DNA from 3 places in the Paenibacillus sp. LS-5 genome. Region 2 is predicted to be linked to each of the others. Evidence: a T-box and tRNA genes for the amino acid it is inferred to sense, from the RefSeq annotation. Region 2 holds a T-box; the other regions hold tRNA genes.
What was found. The T-box of region 2 lies ahead of leuS (leucine--tRNA ligase). A T-box ahead of a tRNA ligase gene usually reads a tRNA of that ligase, here a tRNA-Leu.
Positions count from the first base shown of each region.

Region 1 (6,371 bases), on a different contig from region 2:
TCCCTTTTCCGCTGTATATTGATCTTTCCTCAGTTTGCTCTTATCCCATGTTTATTCTAAAAGTCTTGATCTCATAAGGCTTGATTAGGAAGGAGAAATCACCATCCTGCCAATCCCCCTGCGGCTCCTCCATCAGATCACATTCCTGCCAGGATTCAATAGGATAGGCACTCTCCACACGGACCCGGGTCTGGGAACCCGCGTATTCATGCAGGCGTAGTACAACATGGCTGCCATCCTCCGAACGTTTAATAGCATCGGCCAGCACATGTTTGCCGTCAATCGAGAACAGGGCCTCACCCTCCAGCTCTCCCGGAATCGACCGCAGAGGATTATTCAATTCCCAAGCCTCCTGGACAACCCCGCCATCCACAAAATCACCGGTATGCGGATAAAGCGCATAAGTGAAGGAATGTTGGCCCTGATCCTGCTCGGGATTAGGATGGACCGCCGATTTCAATAACGTCAGCCGCATCACGCCGTCCTTGATGTCATACCCGTATTTGCAATCATTGAGCAGGGCTACACCATAACCCCTCTCACTGAGATCCGCCCACTGGTGGGCTACCGTCTCGAAACGGGCATAATCCCAGCTCGTGTTCCAGTGCGTCGGGCGCTTCACATTGCCGAACTGAATATCGTAGGTAGCTTCCACAGCATGGATATCCACCGGAAATGCTGCCTTCAGTAATTGATTATGGCCATGCCAGTCCATCTCTGTGCAGAAGTCAATTCTCGCCGTGTCGCGGTAGAACACGATTCTCTGGGTGATGGTTGAGCGATGGTACGTCCAGACCATACGCAGGACCGCTCTTAGCGGACCGTTCTCGATCAGCTTGCATTCTTCAAGCTGCGAGATTTCTGTCATTTTCTCCTGGTAGAAGATATCAATATCCCAGGCTTCAAAATCCAGCGGTTTGTCCTCGAACACCTGAAGCACATTGCCGCGCTTTCCAGGTGCCAGGAGCTCACGGCCGTTCCGGCGGTCATAGATCGAGGTGAAATGTCCCTGGTCATTCCAGGCCACCTCAACCAGAGGTGTTGTCAGGCGGTTGCCGGCAGCATCAGCCAGCGGTGATTCTTCCTCCGAGCGGGCAATAGCCAGTTCCCCCTGGCCATATTGCAGAACAGCCGTACCAAGAGCAGGTACAGAAGGAATATACACAAGCCTTCCCCCGTCTGCTGTACGCTGCTGCTCCAGAGGTTGCCCGGCCGTATCACAGATGACAGCATTACTCGCTGTTCCACCCGGTAACTCAGCATACCGTGGACGATCCCAGATGGAGCTGTTCAGCAGGGTAAGACTTCCTTGTCCTTCCGTCCGCTCTCCCTTTTCACCGCAGCCGTTAATTAAAGCCAGCGACCGCGCCTCTCCTTCTGCATATTCAAGGTCACTATCCTCGTATACCTCTTTAATCGATGAGCCGGGGATAATATCATGGAATTGGTTGCGGAGGAGGATTTCCCATATCCCTCTGAGCTCTTCCGCAGGGTAACCGGTTGCAAGATCACCTCGCCGGACACTGGTGAGCGTATGCAGCCACTCTGCATCCCGTAGCAGCAATTCCAGCCGCCGGTTGTATTTTTTGTTCTTGGCCTGAGAGGTATATGTCCCCCTGTGGCATTCAAAATATAACTCGCCATTCCAGGTATGCACATAGGCATCCGAATTTTCAATCCGTTCATGCAGCCCGTCAAAATACGCTCCTGCGCTCCCCATCTCCAGCTTGGGGATCCCTGGAAGCTTATCGAACCGCCGCCGAAGCTCCAGCATTTCCCGTGTAGGCCCGCCGCCTCCATCACCCCAGCCATAAGTGAACAGCAGATTATCATTGATCTCCTTGTCCTGATACGAATTCCAGATCCCGCGCAGCATTGCGGCTGTCATCCGGCCGTTGTATGTGTACGCATCTCCGTTCTTCTCCGAGGTGGTAATGAAGTGCGTCAATATTTCGGAACCGTCCAGCCCGCGCCACCAGAACGTATCATGCGGCATCCGGTTGAACTGATTCCAGCTAATTTTGGTTGTCATGAAGGTCGAAATCCCCGACTTGCGTAAAATCTGCGGCAAAGCCCAGCTGTATCCGAATACATCCGGCAGCCACAAATACTTGCTCTCGATGCCGAACTCTTCCCGGAAGTAGCGTTTGCCCGCCACAATCTGGCGGACCAGTGATTCACCGGACGGGATGTTACAATCCGACTCCAGCCACATGGCTCCTTCAGCTTCCCAGCGGCCTTCCTTGATTTTGTCTGAGATCTTCCCGAACAGTTCAGGGTAATCACGTTTCAGATAGTCGTATAGTTGCGGCTGTGTCTGCAGGAACTGATATTCCGGGAATTCCTCCATCAGCCGCAGTACGGTAGAGAAGGACCGGGCTATTTTCTCCCGTGTATGCTTGAGCTGCCACAGCCATGCAACATCAATATGGGTATGACCAACGGCTGTAACCGTCACATCAAAGGTTTTGGGCATAGCATCCACAGCATCGTTCAAGCTGGCCCCGGCACGGTACAGCGACAATTCATGGGCCTCTGAACCAGGTTCAGACCAGTCAATTTCACGGAAGGCGTCGTTCAGTGCTTTTTTGAGCCATTGCTTCTCCGGCTGGTCACTGCCCAGATACCGGTACGTGTCCAGCGCCGCCTGCGACAGATAGCACAGATCATCAATCGTTTCATCCAGGTAACCAATCATCGCCTCGCTAATCCGGTGATCCTGAATAACCGCAGGACCTCCGCCCTCAAGGCCTGACCACAGCCGGAAAACCAGCTCCACGGTCTGCCCGCTTAGCTCCGGCCCAAAGATAACCTCCCTGTGGTTGTTATCCACACCCTGATAAGGCTCCCCGTTCACAAACAGCAGGGATTCAAACCCGGAGTTATTGAAGCTCCCCGACTTGCCAAAATCAAATCTTCCGGCTATTTTGAAGCCCGGTTTACTTACAGGCATCTCGACCACCGTACGCAACCAGACATAACGGTCACGCCCGCGCCAGTGCTCCTGCAGCTTGATCTTGCCATCAAAGGTGACAGCCTCAGGATACACACCGTTAGCCCCGTCTTCATCCTCTGCGAACTCCAGTTCTTCAATCTCCAGCAGCCTGCGGTACCTGTACTTTCCAATCTCCGCCTGACGCCGGATCAGCTTTTCTTCTGTCAAAAACATTATCTCCACTCCTTGTATCCGCTTTCATACTGCCAATATAGCAAATCCCTCCCCTCAAAAACTACGTTATATTTGCTGTGATCCCCCATTTATATTGCATATATTGCTTTTCTGGATTTATAATAAGGGCATCTTACAGACTAAGGCGGCGACAGGACATGCTCGATAGCGACTTGTTGTATGAGCAAGGATATAGCGTAAGCATTAATACACCGGCTGATTCGCTGTTTTATTACTTTGATTATGACCAGCGGTCCCACGACATCAATATGGAATTTCAGCATTTTCATGATTTTTATGAGATTCATATCTTAATGGATTCCAGAGCGACCCATATGATCGAAGGGAATGCGTATGCTCTTCAGCAATATGATATCGTTCTACTTCGTCCGCACCGTCTGCACAAGACACAATATCCGGTAGGTCCGCCCCACAAGAGGCTGATCATTAACTTCGCTATGCCCAAGAATATACCTGGATTAGAAACCGCTTACAAAAATATGTTTCTCTCTTTTGAAGAGGAAGTGCCTATCTACCGTTTGAGTGGCGAGTCACGGAGAGCTGTGTTTGATCCACTGAACTCGATCTTCACCTTATCACACGGCGCCTCCCCCCTGAATCCTGTATGGGTTCACAGTTTGTTTCAGCAATTTCTGTGTGCCCTGTACCAGCAAAGAGAGCGAAACAGCTATGTCCTGGAGGAAGTAGGGAATTCCACTATGCAAAAAATATATTCAGTTACTGCATACATCCACAGTCACTTCAGCAGCGAACTGTCTCTGGATTCGATCTCCAGGGAGTTCTACATCAGCTCTTATTATTTATCCCATCAGTTCAAGTCGGTTACCGGCTCTACACTGACCGAGTATATCCAAATGATACGTGTCCGCAATGCCCAGCAGATGTTGATCAGCACCCGGCTGAAGATTTCCGTTATCGCCGAACAGTGCGGCTTCAACAGCTTCTCCCAGTTTAACCGGGTATTCCATAAGCTGAGCGGCATATCTCCCTCCGGGTTTCGCAAGCAGCAGACCTCGTCCTATTCAGCCTCAACCGCGCTGTCTTACTAGACAAAACATACCAAAAAAGCTTCTGCGCTGCCCGGATGAGCAGTACAGAAGCTTTTGTGTTGTTATGCGGTCAAGAGGACTCGAACCTCCACGATATTGCTACCACTGGCACCTGAAGCCAGCGCGTCTGCCAATTCCGCCATGACCGCAAATTAAGAAATGCAACGCAAGAAGTAATATATCATGAATCTGGTGGGAGGGCAATATTTTTTTTATGAAATGATGTTTTCATGTTCAACTACTTAGCATATGCTGCCATACAGATGAATAGTATATTAGAAAAAACTCCTCTCGTAGAAGGAAGCCTTCTACAAAAGGAGTTTTTTTCTATTAAGGCGCGTATACTTTTGCAGAAATGTGGGCTGGGCCGGTTATTGTTACATCCCCTTGGAGATCTTCCGGGTTTGAGGCAAACACTTGAATGACATGAAATCCAACAGATACATTTGTAAGAATCGACTGGAACGAGGTGGTCATTGACAGCGGTGCTTCTTCATCGTTTGAGATAGCCCCTTGCTCAGCACTACTGACAACGACTCCATCCAAACGGATTTGAAGAGAGAGCTTGGGTTGATCCGGGGGTGTAGTAAAAACGTTTATCACCTCCCAACCTACTGTCGTATGAAGTTCTATGATGTTAGTTGCAGTCGGAACATTAATACCAAATTCTAATATCAACGTTGGGGATGCATTAATGGGAATACTCACCCCATTGTCCAGGTTTGTCTGGGAGCTTCTAGCAAATTCAACTAAGACATGTGACATTTGTTCACCTCCAATTATTTATTAATCATCATATGGCATAAATTATTAAGTGTTTGTACATTGTCCTATGAACTAAAAACTCTTACCTGTACAAGGGAGGAAGAAATGTGAAAATCATTTTTATTACTTCAGGTTTTAGAGCCATTTATTCTTTTTTCGAACAACGTGTTATAACAGCATTTCAGAATGCAGGCCACTACTGTGAAATATTTACATTAAATCATGATATAACTGCATTAAAACTCATGACACAAACCTTGCAGCCTAATCTTATTGTAGCCATGACCGGATTGAAGATCTCCAGACCCATATTGGAATTCTTGCAACAAGCTGACGTAAAGTCGGCCATTTGGATGACGGAAGATCCATATTATATAGATTGGACTTTACCGCTTATCCCTTATTTCGACTACATTTTCACCATCGACCAAGCTGCAGTAGAACAATATCAAAGACTTGGACATCCATATGTCTATCATCTTCCGCTAGGAACAGACCCGGAGGTATTTCATTCTACACCCGTCTCTGAAGAGTATACAAGTGATATCTGTTTAGTAGGAGTACCCTATAGCAATCGAATTGAACTTATAGAATTCCTGTTAACGAGAACAGACTACCGTATCCAAATCGTCGGGAGAGGATGGGCACAACATTATAATAAATGGAAAAACCGGAATCGGAATTTACATGTAGTGAATGCCTGGGTAAAGCCCGAAACGGTTGTGAATTATTATAATGGTTCAAAAATCGTTCTAAATATCCATCGTCCTTCTGATGAGAAATACAACAAAAACCGTATCGGTGTGATTGCCAAAAGTATCAACAATCGAACCTTTGATGCTGCCAGTTGTGAAGCCTTTCAACTTATGGATTATAAGGAAGAGCTGTGGAAACATTTTGAGGAAGGCAAGGAAATGGTTTCTTTCAAAGATAAGAATGATTTACTTGAGAAGATTCAATATTATATGGCACACGATGAGGAACGCAGACAAATGGCTATACAAGCAAGAATACGCGTGTTGGCTTCACACACCTTTCAACATCGAATTAATCATTTGCTGATGAAGGTTCAACCTTAAATTGCCGTAACTACGGCGAATGTTTTGGACATCCAGCCGCTGTTGTCTCTGGATTTCCTGATTTATACCACTTCTAGCGGATAAATTCCGGAGACAGCATATGCTCCGATGCGAGCTTTCCTTCGGAAAACTTTCGAGCGGACGCTTTCCCTCTTCCAGTTTCAAAAATCCCCACCTCCCCCCGTGACTTTGACTTCCGCCAGTCCTTCTTCATCTTCGTTTTAAGCTGAATCAGCTGCCGCACATGTTCATCTACCAGGGAGTAAAACGCCAGCTTTCCTTCTTTGT
Region 1 is NZ_JBWAVA010000011.1:54,021-60,391, reverse strand. It holds gene AC0MA3_RS16725 (alpha-mannosidase) at 41-3,169, opposite strand; gene AC0MA3_RS16720 (helix-turn-helix domain-containing protein) at 3,328-4,239, shown strand; tRNA gene AC0MA3_RS16715 (tRNA-Leu) at 4,305-4,388, opposite strand; gene AC0MA3_RS16710 (hypothetical protein) at 4,570-5,004, opposite strand; gene AC0MA3_RS16705 (CgeB family protein) at 5,112-6,083, shown strand.
Region 1: it has a tRNA-Leu gene. The T-box ahead of leuS (leucine--tRNA ligase) is inferred to sense a tRNA for this amino acid. The anticodon was not compared.

Region 2 (6,371 bases):
TTCTTCCAGTCAAAGCCGTACCAGTGAAATTCCTGTGAGGCGTCAAAGTCGAGGTCGATCACCTGCTCGTGCTCCCCTACACCGTCGGTGAAGTAATTCAACTGTACCTGCCGTGTGTTCTTGCCCAAAAATTCAATGTCAATTTCGTCCCAAGGCTCGCCTTCCGAGGGACCGGTATAAGTGAAGAAAGAAGAGACTACACCGGGATGGGCAGCCGGCTTCATCTGGATTTCATACCGGCCATAGCTATACTTGTTCAGCGAGCGGTATTCAGCGCCGTCGAAATTTCCGGGAGACGGACTGGTGAGCGACAGGGTCAAGAGACCGTTACCAGCGAAGGAGATATTTCCCTCACGCCAGGTACAGTTGAACATGTCTCCGTTGGAGTAGCCATCTGTTTTCTTCCATAACTCCGTGTTAAACGCGGTAAAAGAATCCTTTATCACTCCATCCCCGGAGCTGGATACTGAACTGTAAGCCCATATGCCCCACACAGCAGCCGACAGGGCCGCGACCGCTGCGGACAATTTGATTAACCTGCTGCGACTCAATACGGTTCCTCCTGTATTATTGTCTTGCTATTATCGTACTGAAAGCCGGCTCAAGCTGCCATACCAATGTGTCAATCCGAATAACAAATTCTGAAGATAAGGGATTTCCAATCGAAGCAAAAGAACCCCGGCAGACGCGATCCGCGCAGCTGCCGGGGCAGAGCACCCGCTTTTAGTTGCTTGTATATTTCGACCAATCATAATAAGCGTACAGCGGATTGGCTCCGTTATAGGAGCCGAGCCAGGAATCGACACCTGTACCGTTCCACAGGTTCATCATAATTTTACCGGCATGGGAGGGGATATTGCTGGTTGCCGTATGCTTCAAGACACCGTCCACATACCATTTAATATAGCCTGACTGCCAGTCGAAGGCGTACGTATGATAACCTTGGGAAGCATCAAAACCCAGATCGACGATCTTTTCATGTCCGCCGGTGCCGTTAGTATAATAATTGAACTGAACTTTGGTGGTGTCTTTACCCAGAAATTCAATATCTATTTCATCCCAAGGAGTTCCGTCAGAAGGCCCGGTATAGGTGAAAAAGGAGGAGACAATTCCGCTGTTCTTAGCTGGCATCATGCTGACCTCATATTTTCCGTAGCCATACTTGTTAGTAGACCGGTATTCTGCCCCGTCAAATTTATTGTAACTTGAACTGGTGAGTGCAAGGCGAAGCTGTCCTCCGCTGGTAAACGAAATATTGTTAGCGCGCCAGGTGCAGTTAAACATACCGCCATTAGAATAGCCGTCGGCTTTTTGCCAGGTTGCGGAATTGAAGTAGGTTAGCGGTTCATAAAAGACAGTAGCCGCCGATGCAGACGGAGCACCCGCCAGCAATCCGGCAAGCAGCAAAGTTAGACCTGCACCGCAAAATTTGCTCAACTTTTTCATATAAAAACATCCCTCCTCGAAATGAAAGCGTTTTACATGTAAATTGTAACCAATGCCGATTCAGGCCACCATACCAACTTCTGAAGCGGGATAACAAAAAAGCAATTTTTGTTGGGCAACAAGAGTATTTTGCCATCCTCACACACATACTGATATCGTATGCCTGTCTTTGGCTGAATACGATCAGGAGGGTTAACATGGAGCAATGGTCCCAAAGTAAATGGTTCCGCCGGATGATCGGAGTACTGCTTGCCTTGATCATATTATATTTTGTGTGGCTCCTCCGTCCGATGCTGATGGGAGTTTTCGTCTTTCTCAAGGCCATCCTTGCTCCATTTCTGGCAGCTATGATTATCTCATATGTGTTGAATCCCGTAGTGAGTATGCTCGCCGGGAGAAAAATGCCGCGCAGTGTTGCCGTACTACTCATCTATGCCGTATTCCTGACCTCGCTCGCTGTCATTGCCATTAATCTGATTCCTATGTTCATCGAGCAGCTTGAAGAATTGAACGAGCATCTGCCCGAGATGACTCTGCATGCACAGGGGCTCATGCGTAATATGAATACCAGACTGATTCCTCCTGGTGTCGAGATGGGCATGAACAACTGGTTTTTTCAGCTGGAAAATCGTCTGGCGGCAGGGATCTCCCATTTTCTCGATAATATTGGTACTACCATTGGTCTACTGTTCAATGCGTTTATCGTACCTTTTCTGGTTTTCTACATTCTTAAGGATTTCGATGTATTTGAACGGACCGTTGTTGCTTGTCTGCCACGCTCGCGCCGCAAGTCCATGGTGAAGCTGCTTAAAGATATTGACGATGCGCTCGGTAATTATATCCGGGGCCAGTTTTTGGTCTGCCTGATTATAGGGGTACTGGCGTACATCGGCTATGCGATTATCGGCATGCCCTATGCGCTACTGTTTGCTTGTGTGGTGGCGGTGTTCAATATCGTTCCATACATGGGCCCGTTTCTCGGTGCAGCGCCCGCGATTGTTATGGCTTCGACCCTCTCATTTCGCCTTGTGCTGCTCGTAGCAGTGGTTAACACCCTGTGCCAGATGCTGGAGAGCAACGTCATTTCGCCCCAAGTGGTTGGACGGCGGCTGCATCTGCACCCGCTACTGATTATTTTTGCGCTGTTGGTGGGTGGTGAAGTCGCCGGGATGATTGGTCTGATCCTGGCGGTACCGGTTTTTGCAGCCGGTAAAGTAGTGATTCAGCATTTTCTAGCGTATTATATACGGCGTAAGCCGGTGTAGGAACCTGTAAGAACGAACGTGAGACAATTACGTAAAGCCGGGGAATGGTGCTGGGTTAAGGGCCGTCTGGCGCCGATTAGGGGAAATCATTGACTGTACCTGCTTCTTTTGTATATAATGTGGTGAATATTACTGATTAACTATCAGTAAGCATAGCAGTGCGATGAAGAGGATCATTAATTCGTGAGACCGTTATTGCAGAGAGCCGGCGCAGGGTGCGAGCCGGTTAACGGAGAAGAATGAACTCACCTCGGAGTAACGGCGTTAAGCCGCAGGAGCCGTAAGCAGAAGCTTAAAGTCCGCGTGTGAACCGTCGTCGATTCACCCCCGTTACAGGGTGTCAAAGTGAGTGGCAGGTAAAGCATATCCAGCCGCTAACTAGGGTGGTACCACGGGAATTCAAACCTCTCGTCCCTAGCGATAATACGCTAGGGATGGGAGGTTTTTTTGCGAATATAAGGATGTATAGGTATCACACTATAAATCATCCTTATATTTCTCGCTGAAATGGATACCTTCCTTAAAGGACGGCGAAGCCGTTTCCACTTGGGTATTGGGACCATGTTTAGCGGAACAGCGAATTCTGAGCGGATTCTTGGACTTTGCTGCCCGGCAGACCAAATGAGTGGATTTATTAAAGTTACAGGGAAACGGAACGGAGAAAAATTTTGGAGCTGGAGCAACGTCAGTGGCCGCCTGAAAGCTTTCCGCAGGAAAGCTCACATCGGAAGCATACGCTATTCTCGGATTTCTACCTCGAAGCGCAGTTCAAATCAAGAAATCCGATTATAACAGCGGGCGGAAGCCCAAAACTTTTTTGTAGTGGAGTTCATTCCCTGAATTTTTTAAGCGCAGCAGTTTTAACAAGATAAGCAACACTCCAAGGAGGAGCATACAATGAGCGATAATAAAGCAGCAAGCACAACAACCCCTACAGGCTACCGTGCCCAGGTCATTGAGCCGAAATGGCAGAAGTTCTGGGATGAGAACAAGACATTCAAGACCGTTGAAGAGGCAAACAAACCGAAATTCTACGCGCTGGATATGTTCCCGTATCCTTCAGGCGCAGGGCTGCACGTAGGCCATCCGGAAGGCTACACGGCGACGGACATTGTCTCCCGCTACAAACGGATGCGCGGCTACAATGTGCTGCACCCGATGGGCTGGGATGCCTTCGGACTTCCGGCTGAACAGTATGCGATGGATACCGGTCAACATCCCCGCGAGATCACAGTAAAGAACATTGATAATTTCCGCCGACAGATCAAATCGCTGGGTTTCTCCTATGACTGGGACCGTGAGATCAGTACAACCGATCCGGAGTATTACAAATGGACACAGTGGATTTTCATCCAGCTGTACAACCGAGGTTTGGCCTATGTGGCAGAGGTATCGGTCAACTGGTGTGAAGCACTGGGGACGGTTCTGGCCAACGAAGAAGTCATCGACGGAAAAAGCGAGCGCGGCGGCCATCCAGTGGTCCGCAGACCGATGCGCCAGTGGATTCTGAAAATCACCGAATATGCTGAACGCCTGCTTGAGGATCTGGAAGAGCTGGACTGGGAAGAAAGCATCAAGGATATGCAGCGCAACTGGATTGGAAAGTCTACTGGAGCTGAAGTGATTTTTGCGATTGAAGGTCATGATGCCAGCCTGGAGGTGTTCACTACCCGTCCCGACACCTTGTTCGGTGCAAGCTACTGTGTACTGGCTCCGGAGCATAAGCTGGTTGATCTCATTACGACAGAAGAACAGAAGGCCGCTGTAGCAGAATACCGCGACAAGGCTTCACGCAAAAGTGACCTGGAACGTACGGATCTGGCCAAGGAGAAATCCGGTGTCTTCACGGGTGCTTATGCCGTCAATCCGGTGAACGGTGCACAGGTACCGATCTGGATCGCTGATTATGTGCTTGCCGGTTATGGCACGGGAGCGATAATGGCGGTGCCGGGACATGATACCCGCGACTGGGAATTCGCCAAGCAGTTTGGTCTGAAGATAATCGAAGTGGTGCAGGGCGGCATTGTCGAAGAAGAGGCTTACAGCGGAGACGGACCCCATGTGAATTCCGACTTCCTGAACGGTCTGGACAATAAACAAGCTATTGAGAAGATGATCACCTGGCTCGAAGAAAAAGGCAGCGGCAAAGGCAAAGTAACCTACCGCCTGCGCGACTGGCTGTTCAGCCGTCAACGCTATTGGGGCGAGCCGATTCCGATTCTGCACCTCGAAGACGGCACAATGAAGACTGTCCCTGTAGATCAGCTGCCGCTGCTGTTGCCTGAAGTCGATTCCATCCGCCCTTCAGGCACAGGAGAATCCCCGCTGGCCAATGTGACAGAATGGGTCGAAACGATTGATCCGGAGACCGGCATGAAGGCACGCCGTGAGACGAACACTATGCCGCAATGGGCCGGTAGCTGCTGGTACTATCTGCGTTACATTGATCCTCGGAACGATCAGGAGCTGTGTTCAGCGGAGAAGCAGAAGGAATGGCTTCCTGTTGACCTGTACATCGGCGGTGCCGAGCATGCGGTACTCCATCTGCTGTACGCACGCTTCTGGCATAAGGTTCTGTACGACATCGGTGTGGTGGATACGAAGGAACCATTCCATAAGCTGGTGAATCAAGGCATGATTCTGGGCAATAACAATGAGAAGATGAGCAAGTCACGCGGCAATGTTATTAACCCGGATGAAATTGTGGAAGCTTATGGCGCGGATACCCTGCGTGTCTATGAAATGTTCATGGGGCCGCTGGAAGCGACGAAACCATGGAATGAAAAAGGTGTGGAAGGTATCCACCGCTTCCTGTCCCGTGTATGGCGCCTGTTCGTGAATGAAGACGGCAGTCTCAGCACCAAAGTTACCGCAGACGGTGGCAGCGATGAGTTCAAACGGACCTGGCACAAGACAATCAAGAAGGTCACGGAGGACTTCGAACATCTGCGCTTCAATACGGCGATCAGCCAACTGATGATTTTTATTAACGATGCTTATAAACAGGAGACCTTGTCCACCGAAGCAGCAGAGCATTTCGTACAGATGCTGTCGCCGCTTGCTCCGCATATCGCAGAGGAACTGTGGCAGCTGCTGGGTCATGAAGGCAGCGTCAGCTATGTGGATTGGCCGGCTTATGATGAAGCGCTGACTGTAGATGCCGAAGTGGAAATCGTTGTTCAGGTGAATGGTAAAATCGTACAGCGCGCACTGATCCCGCAGGATATGGGTCAGGAAGATATGCAGAACCATGCGCTGTCCCTTCCAAATGTGAAGGCAGCCGTCGAGGGTAAAGCGGTACGCAAGATCATCGCGGTTCCCGGCAAGCTGGTTAATATAGTAGTGGGTTAAGCGAAGAACGCAATTCTGCCCGCAGCAACGGAGTCATCCGTGCTGCGGGCTTTGTTGTTTGAAGCATCCGAATACCAGTTTCCTGCCCCGAGGAGGAACTCTAGTGGTCGAGCGGACCTTGAACGATGTCGCCCTGACCGAATAATGTATCCAGCTTTTCGACATCTTCATTATATTTATCATGTGTTGTGAGGATCAGCTGCTCAAAGACCCCTTCCAGACTGGTCCGCAAATGGTTCAGAGCTTCCGCTGTAATGCCGCCGCGCACGGCGACCCGCTCCTGCAGCTCCTGTGGAGTGAAATTGCCTT
Region 2 is NZ_JBWAVA010000002.1:67,676-74,046, forward strand. It holds gene bglS (beta-glucanase) at 1-506, opposite strand, end outside; gene bglS (beta-glucanase) at 724-1,446, opposite strand; gene AC0MA3_RS03635 (AI-2E family transporter) at 1,644-2,711, shown strand; T-box leader at 2,866-3,130, shown strand; gene leuS (leucine--tRNA ligase) at 3,609-6,062, shown strand; gene comER (late competence protein ComER) at 6,163-6,371, opposite strand, start outside.

Region 3 (6,371 bases), on a different contig from region 2:
GTTCCGTAATGTTGCTGGTTATACCAAATACACCTACTACCTTGTTATTGACCATGATCGGTACATAAATCACGCTCACCTCAACAGGATAACCTTCCCTATGGATCAGCCTGCTCTCAAAGATCTGAGGCAATCCTTTGGCCGCCTGCTCAAAACGCTCCTCGGCAAATTCCAGTTCTTCCTGATCAATAATTTCACTATAGCTGGAATGCAAAAGACTCCCCCGCGGATAACCGCTCAGTTGCTGGAGACTGGCATTCAAGGACTGGATGTGCCCATCCAGATCCATCGCACTGATCGCGGAAGGATTATACTCAAACAGGGATTTATACCGGTTCTCACTCTCCAGCAGTTTCAATTCATATTGTTTGCGCTCGGAAATATTCCGGGTGACGCAGACCATTTCGGCAATGCCGCCCGGGCCTGCACTGATATGGCGCAGCGTTGTTTCTACCCACAGGTAGGAGCCATCCTTGCACAAAAAGCGAAAAATAATCGGCTCCAGCTTACCGCCATCCATACTTTTCTGGAGATAGGAGCGAACGCTGTCGATATCCTCCGGATGAACATGCTGCATCCCATTCGAGCCTTCCAGCTCCTCCGGCGTGTAACCAAACATAGGCTGGCAAACTGGAGAAGCATATAGATAAGTAGCCTCGTTGTCTGTTCTATTCCGTGAGATAAAATCCAGTGAATTCTCAGAAATCAGCCGATAGTTCCGCTCACTCTCACGGAGCTGCTCTTCCATCTGGTAGCGTTCGGTGATATCCTGCACGATGCCATTCATCTGCAACAATTTACCATATTGATCCAGAACCACTTCCCAATAGGTATAAATAACCCGGCGCACACCTTCGTCGTTCTCAATTCTAAACACCGATTGACCATTGAACCCGGACTCCAGTGTCTGGCCCAGTTCGGCCCGCAGCCGCCCCATATCCTCCGGAACCACGCGGGACAACAGCTGCATATAATCGATAAGGCTGTGAGTACCGCTCTCACCATCATCGCACATATCAAAAATAATCCGCAGCTGCTTGGAAACAGTCATCTGCCCGCTCGGGGAATCCCACTCCCATGAACCCATCCGGCCCAGCTCCTGGGCAGTTGCAAGCATATTCTCATATTTCTTGCGTTCCGTGATATCACGGGCGATAGTCAGCACCTGCACTACATTGCCTTCGCTGTCACGCACCACCTGGAATGAATTTTCAAGCCATAGATAATGTCCGTCCTTATGGCGGGCCCGGCGGGTGAACACATCACTGTCGGAATACGCCTTCCCGTGCTGGGTCATTTCTATCGCATCTTCTTCATGGTAAAAATCCGGTCTTTTTCTGCCGATCACCTCTTCAATCGGATAACCCAGCAGCTTCTCGACCGATGGAGACACATAGCGTACCGTTCCGTCCGCATCCGCAAAAGAGATCATATCCGGTGTGTTCTGCGTAATCAGATTATAGAGTAGCCTGTCCTCCTCAATCTTTTTCTCGGCCAGCTTGCGGTTGGTAATTTCCTTCATTTCGGCGATTAGATGACTAGGTTCACCCGTAGTCTCATCTATCGTCAAAAAGATATGTAACGCAATCCAAATGATCCCGCCGTCCTTGCGTACAAAACGTTTTTCTTTATTTACAGACGCACCGGGACTGTCCTGCAAGTATTGCATGACCACATCATGCTCAACAGCAGTCTTATCCTCCGCGTAAGCAATATCCAGGTAACGAATATTCATCATTTCTTCTTCCGAATACCCAAACATATTGCAGAGCGCGGGATTCGCCATAATCATGGTACCGTCTTTGGTGGAGACTACTGCGAACCCTATAGAGGACCGCATAAACAGATGCTTAAAGAGTGTGTCGGTCAAATGATAGAGCCTCCTCTGTAAAAGTGGGGACTGAAACTACACCTAGTATACCTTTTTTTCAGAAAAGATGCTTCTGGGGTGAAAGTCCTATTATTTGTCCTGGATCACAAGTCTTATAAATAGGCTAATGGGTATACCTCTCTTTAGAAACGAAAAAAAAGCTTCTATTCTTGTAACAACAAGAGTAGAAGCTTCTTTGTAGGTGATGCGGTCAAGAGGACTCGAACCTCCACGATATTGCTATCACTGGCACCTGAAGCCAGCGCGTCTGCCAATTCCGCCATGACCGCACAATATGTAGTTCAACATTTTGATCGCTGTAAGTAAGACTATACTCTCTTTTCTAATCAGATGCAAGGGGTTTTTATTGCAACTCATTAATATAATAACGAGTCACTTATCAAGTTAAAGCAAATTTATATTTTCAGTTTATTATATAATCATAAATCCTTGAGGTATTTATTTATATTAGGTAAATTATATATAACACACAATAAAGAAAGGATGGATAACATGGATGCTATTGATTATAAAATAATCAGGGCCGTAATGGAGAACGGAAGGATCACCTGGGCTGAACTGGCCGGGCTGCTCGGCCTCTCCTCACCGGCGGCAGCGGACCGGGTGCGGAAGCTGGAGGAACAAGGCGTGATTAAAGGTTACACTGCGCTGATCGATGCTGAATCCGCCGGCTATGGGCTGGGAGCGCTGATCGCAGTCTCACTGGAGCGTCCGGCGCACCGTCAGGCTTTTTTGGAGCTGGTACAGAAGCTGCCGGAAATCCAAGAATGCCATCATACAGCCGGAGATGACGATTATGTGCTGAAGGTGCGCTGCCGGGGCACTCATGATCTCGACCGGATTATCAGCGAGGAGCTGAAAAGCCTGCCGGGCATTGTGCGCACCCGTACCACCATTATTTTGGGAACAGTCAAAGAAACCTCAAATGTGCCGCTGCCCACTTCGGAACGTACACCATGATGATCTGGACTGCCCTCCTCAGCGGAATCGGCTTTGACTTTGTCGTTGCCGCACCTGTCGGTCCCATGTCCCTGCTGTGTATGAACAGGACCCTGCAGCAGGGATTCATGGCCGGCCTTGCTTCCGGTCTCGGGATTGCTCTGGCCGATGCGGATTATTCCCTGGTGACCGTTTCCAGCTTTAGGATTGTGAATGAACTTACTGTTGCATATGCTCTGCCGCTCCGTCTGCTGGGCAGTCTGTTTCTTGGACTTCTGGGGGTAAGGACGCTTCTACCCAAAGAGTCCAGATCTATACTTGAAGCTACCCGCCGCGGCATTCCCTATTGTCTGTTGTCGTCCTTCCTGCTGACCTTAGCCAATCCGGCCCCGATCCTTAGCTTCGCGGTACTCTCAGTTTCACTTGGAACGACCATCGGGAGTTCATGGTTTCTGCCGGCGGGTATCGCGATTGGCTCCACCTGCTGGTGGCTGCTGCTCACCGCCACGTTGTTCTGGATTAGTGCCAATCTCCCTGCCTCCTTCACCCGCTGGCTGAACCTCTATTCATCAATGATTCTGATCCTGTTCAGCTTGTACGGCATCCTCACTGCGCTTATATGAAGGATTTAATGAGTTTATCTCTTGTCACCCACAAAACGGCTGCTCCCCGCCCCAAGTCCTACTACGAACAGCAACATGCTTGCCACAGCGAGTAATGCCAGTGGCATATTCCAGCTATGGGTCACATCATGCAGCAGTCCGAACAATGCGGGCCCCATTGCAGCGAGTAGATACCCGACAGATTGGGCCATGCCGGACAGCACGCTGGCTTCCTGTGTGCTGCGGGTTCTCAGACTGAAAAACATCATGACGAGGCCAAAGGCAAAACCTCCGGCAATTCCGATGCAGACAGCCCATACCACCATCCAGGAGTTGCTGCCCAGCCAGATACCGAGAATACCAATCATAAAAAGAATGGATGTAATGAGCACCAGGCTGCGCTGGTTTTTCATTTTGCCCGCCCAAAGAGGCACGAAAAAAGTAAACGGCAGCTGCGCCAGCTGCATAAGAGAAAGAATCCAGCCCGCATGACTGGAGGTCATCCCGCGTTCACCCAATATCACGGAAAACCAGGCAATGAGCACGTAATACAGCAGCGATTGCAGACCCATGAACAGGGTAACCTGCCAGGCCAGCGGAGACCGCCAGACCTGAACGGAGGATTGTCTTTTACTTTCGCTGCTGCCACTGGTCATATTCCGCATCTGAGGAATCCAGAATAGTGTCGCCAGTGCGGCTACGACAAACCACATTGCCAGTGTACCCCGCCAGCCAAATCCGGCATGCTGCGCCAGCGGAACGCTGATGCCTGAGGCAGCAGCTGCACAGATATTCATGGATACGGTATAAACCCCGGTCATAAGTCCGATACGCTCTGGAAATCTCCCTTTGATAAGTCCAGGCAGCAGCACATTACAGACGGCGATGGATAACCCGATCATCGCTGTGCCTGCGAACAGCATGACTGTGCCCGAACCTGAGCGGATCAGGATGCCCATAGACAACGCCAGCATGGCCAGCATAAGAACATTGGCGGTGCCAAACCGCTGAGCCAGTCGTGGCGCAAAAGGTGACAGCAAGGCAAATGCCAGCAGCGGTAAGGTGGTAATTGCTCCCGCCAGTGTATTGGACAATCCCAGATCATCACGGATCATGCCCAGCAGTGATCCAACAGAGGTGAAGGGAGCCCGAAGAGCTGCTGCGACGCAGATAATTCCCACGACCAGCAGAATACGGCTGGCTCCCTTATCCGGCCGGGTCTTGCCCAATTCCGGTAATGCAGCATCTTGATGTTCTGATCTCATGTGTCCTCCCGATTGAGTCCTTCACCCTACGGAGGCCATAAGCTTGTCCGGGATATAAGGCTGTTCTATGTAATAATCACATTGTTACATTATATCCCCTCTCCGTCTGCGCTGCACATATTTCCCGGCAAAGTCTCCTCCGCGCACTGCAAAAAAAGCCAGTCTGAGGGACTGACTTTACGTGTAGAGGTAGATTACTAATTATACCCAGAGAGATTTGGAAATGATAACGAGCAGGATGAACAGTACCAGAATTGCACCTGTGGAAGTAAACGCACCGTACCCTCTTTCATTTTCACTCATGTTAACTCCTCCTTTGTACTTGTATACAATACACTATGTACATTGGGGAGCTGAGGATTGGACGAATAGGTAACACTTTGCCCTCTTTAGGATCCTTACACGAGGTTCACATTGTGAATGGTTCCAACATCGGGCCTGCCGGAGCTGCCCTTTCCAGTGGCTGTTACTGGAGCACACTGAGCAACATGCTAATAACTATATTGTGCGGAGTGAAGAATCTAACTGGCTGGATAATGCTTGTGAAATCTCAAAGAGCCGGTAAATTGAGCACAAAAGCAGACTATTTATTTATCCGTACACGAAGTGAATAGCCGTTCCTGCCATCCCCATTTATCCATAACCTATGGTATCACAAGGTGAATTGTCACCCTTAGGGAGGTAGTATACTGCTATGGCTACTGCAGCAAAAAGAAAATTACCGAATCGCGTCACTGGGAGAGTTCTTCAGCAAATGGGCATATCCATGCTTCCTTTTTACCGCCGAATCGCCAGCAGCTTCGCTTTCGCCAGTCAATGGACAACCGCCTTGCGCACCTCTGACCTAATTCTAATTGGCAAACTGCTGAATCGCTTGCCGAAGTCTTCCAGAACAGATGATTTTAGTATTGATCCTCTTAGCTACTTGATCACTTTTCCGTTTAAACCGCCTGTGAATTTTTACTCCAGCGGGTTAATGGTTGATCGGCAAGTAGGAGCCTTTTTCCAGACGAGTGTGCACCGCAGTATTTCAAGATCACTTATCCCTTTTTACCGGAAGCTGGCTACCTGCCTCCCCTATGCCGAAGCCTTGGCTGTTGCCATCCGCAGCAATGATCTTCAACTGATCAATCGTTTAGTCCGCAGGCTGGTAACAACTATGGAACTAAAAGAGGTGTCTCGCGGGCAGGATGGCGTTATTCTGGTGTTCCAGCCTAAGGGTAGCAAGTTCCCGTATGAGCACTGGCTGATGCGTGAGCTGCGGTAATTGCATTTCGCTGTTTACAGCCCATTCACTGAGTAATTAATTCGATAGCAATACTTTGTGCACAGACGCCAAGCAGATTGTGTTCACATATCTCGCCGAAGCCGGATTTGACTGGTAGTTTCGGGAAGGGTCACTTCTTCGCAAGATGCACCTTCAGCAGTTTGCCTTTGACAGTGGTGTCCTTCATCGCCTGCAGCACCAGCGAGCCTTTGCCGTTCAGGATATCCACGTAGGTAACATTGTCCTGGATCGTGATGATCCCGATGTCTTCCGCAGTGATCCCTTCAAGCTTCGCAATAGTCCCGACGAAGTCAACCGCTCTGAGCTTCTTTTTCTTGCCTCCGTTGAAATAGAGCTTCATGATGTCCTGGTTCATGACCTCAGTCTTGCCCTTCTTGCGGACCTGC
Region 3 is NZ_JBWAVA010000015.1:92,079-98,449, forward strand. It holds gene AC0MA3_RS20050 (PAS domain S-box protein) at 1-1,870, opposite strand, end outside; tRNA gene AC0MA3_RS20055 (tRNA-Leu) at 2,077-2,160, opposite strand; gene AC0MA3_RS20060 (Lrp/AsnC family transcriptional regulator) at 2,384-2,851, shown strand; gene AC0MA3_RS20065 (LysE family transporter) at 2,848-3,453, shown strand; gene AC0MA3_RS20070 (CynX/NimT family MFS transporter) at 3,468-4,697, opposite strand; gene AC0MA3_RS20075 (YjcZ family sporulation protein) at 4,899-5,000, opposite strand; gene AC0MA3_RS20080 (hypothetical protein) at 5,392-5,964, shown strand; gene AC0MA3_RS20085 (DEAD/DEAH box helicase) at 6,095-6,371, opposite strand, start outside.
Region 3: it has a tRNA-Leu gene. The T-box ahead of leuS (leucine--tRNA ligase) is inferred to sense a tRNA for this amino acid. The anticodon was not compared.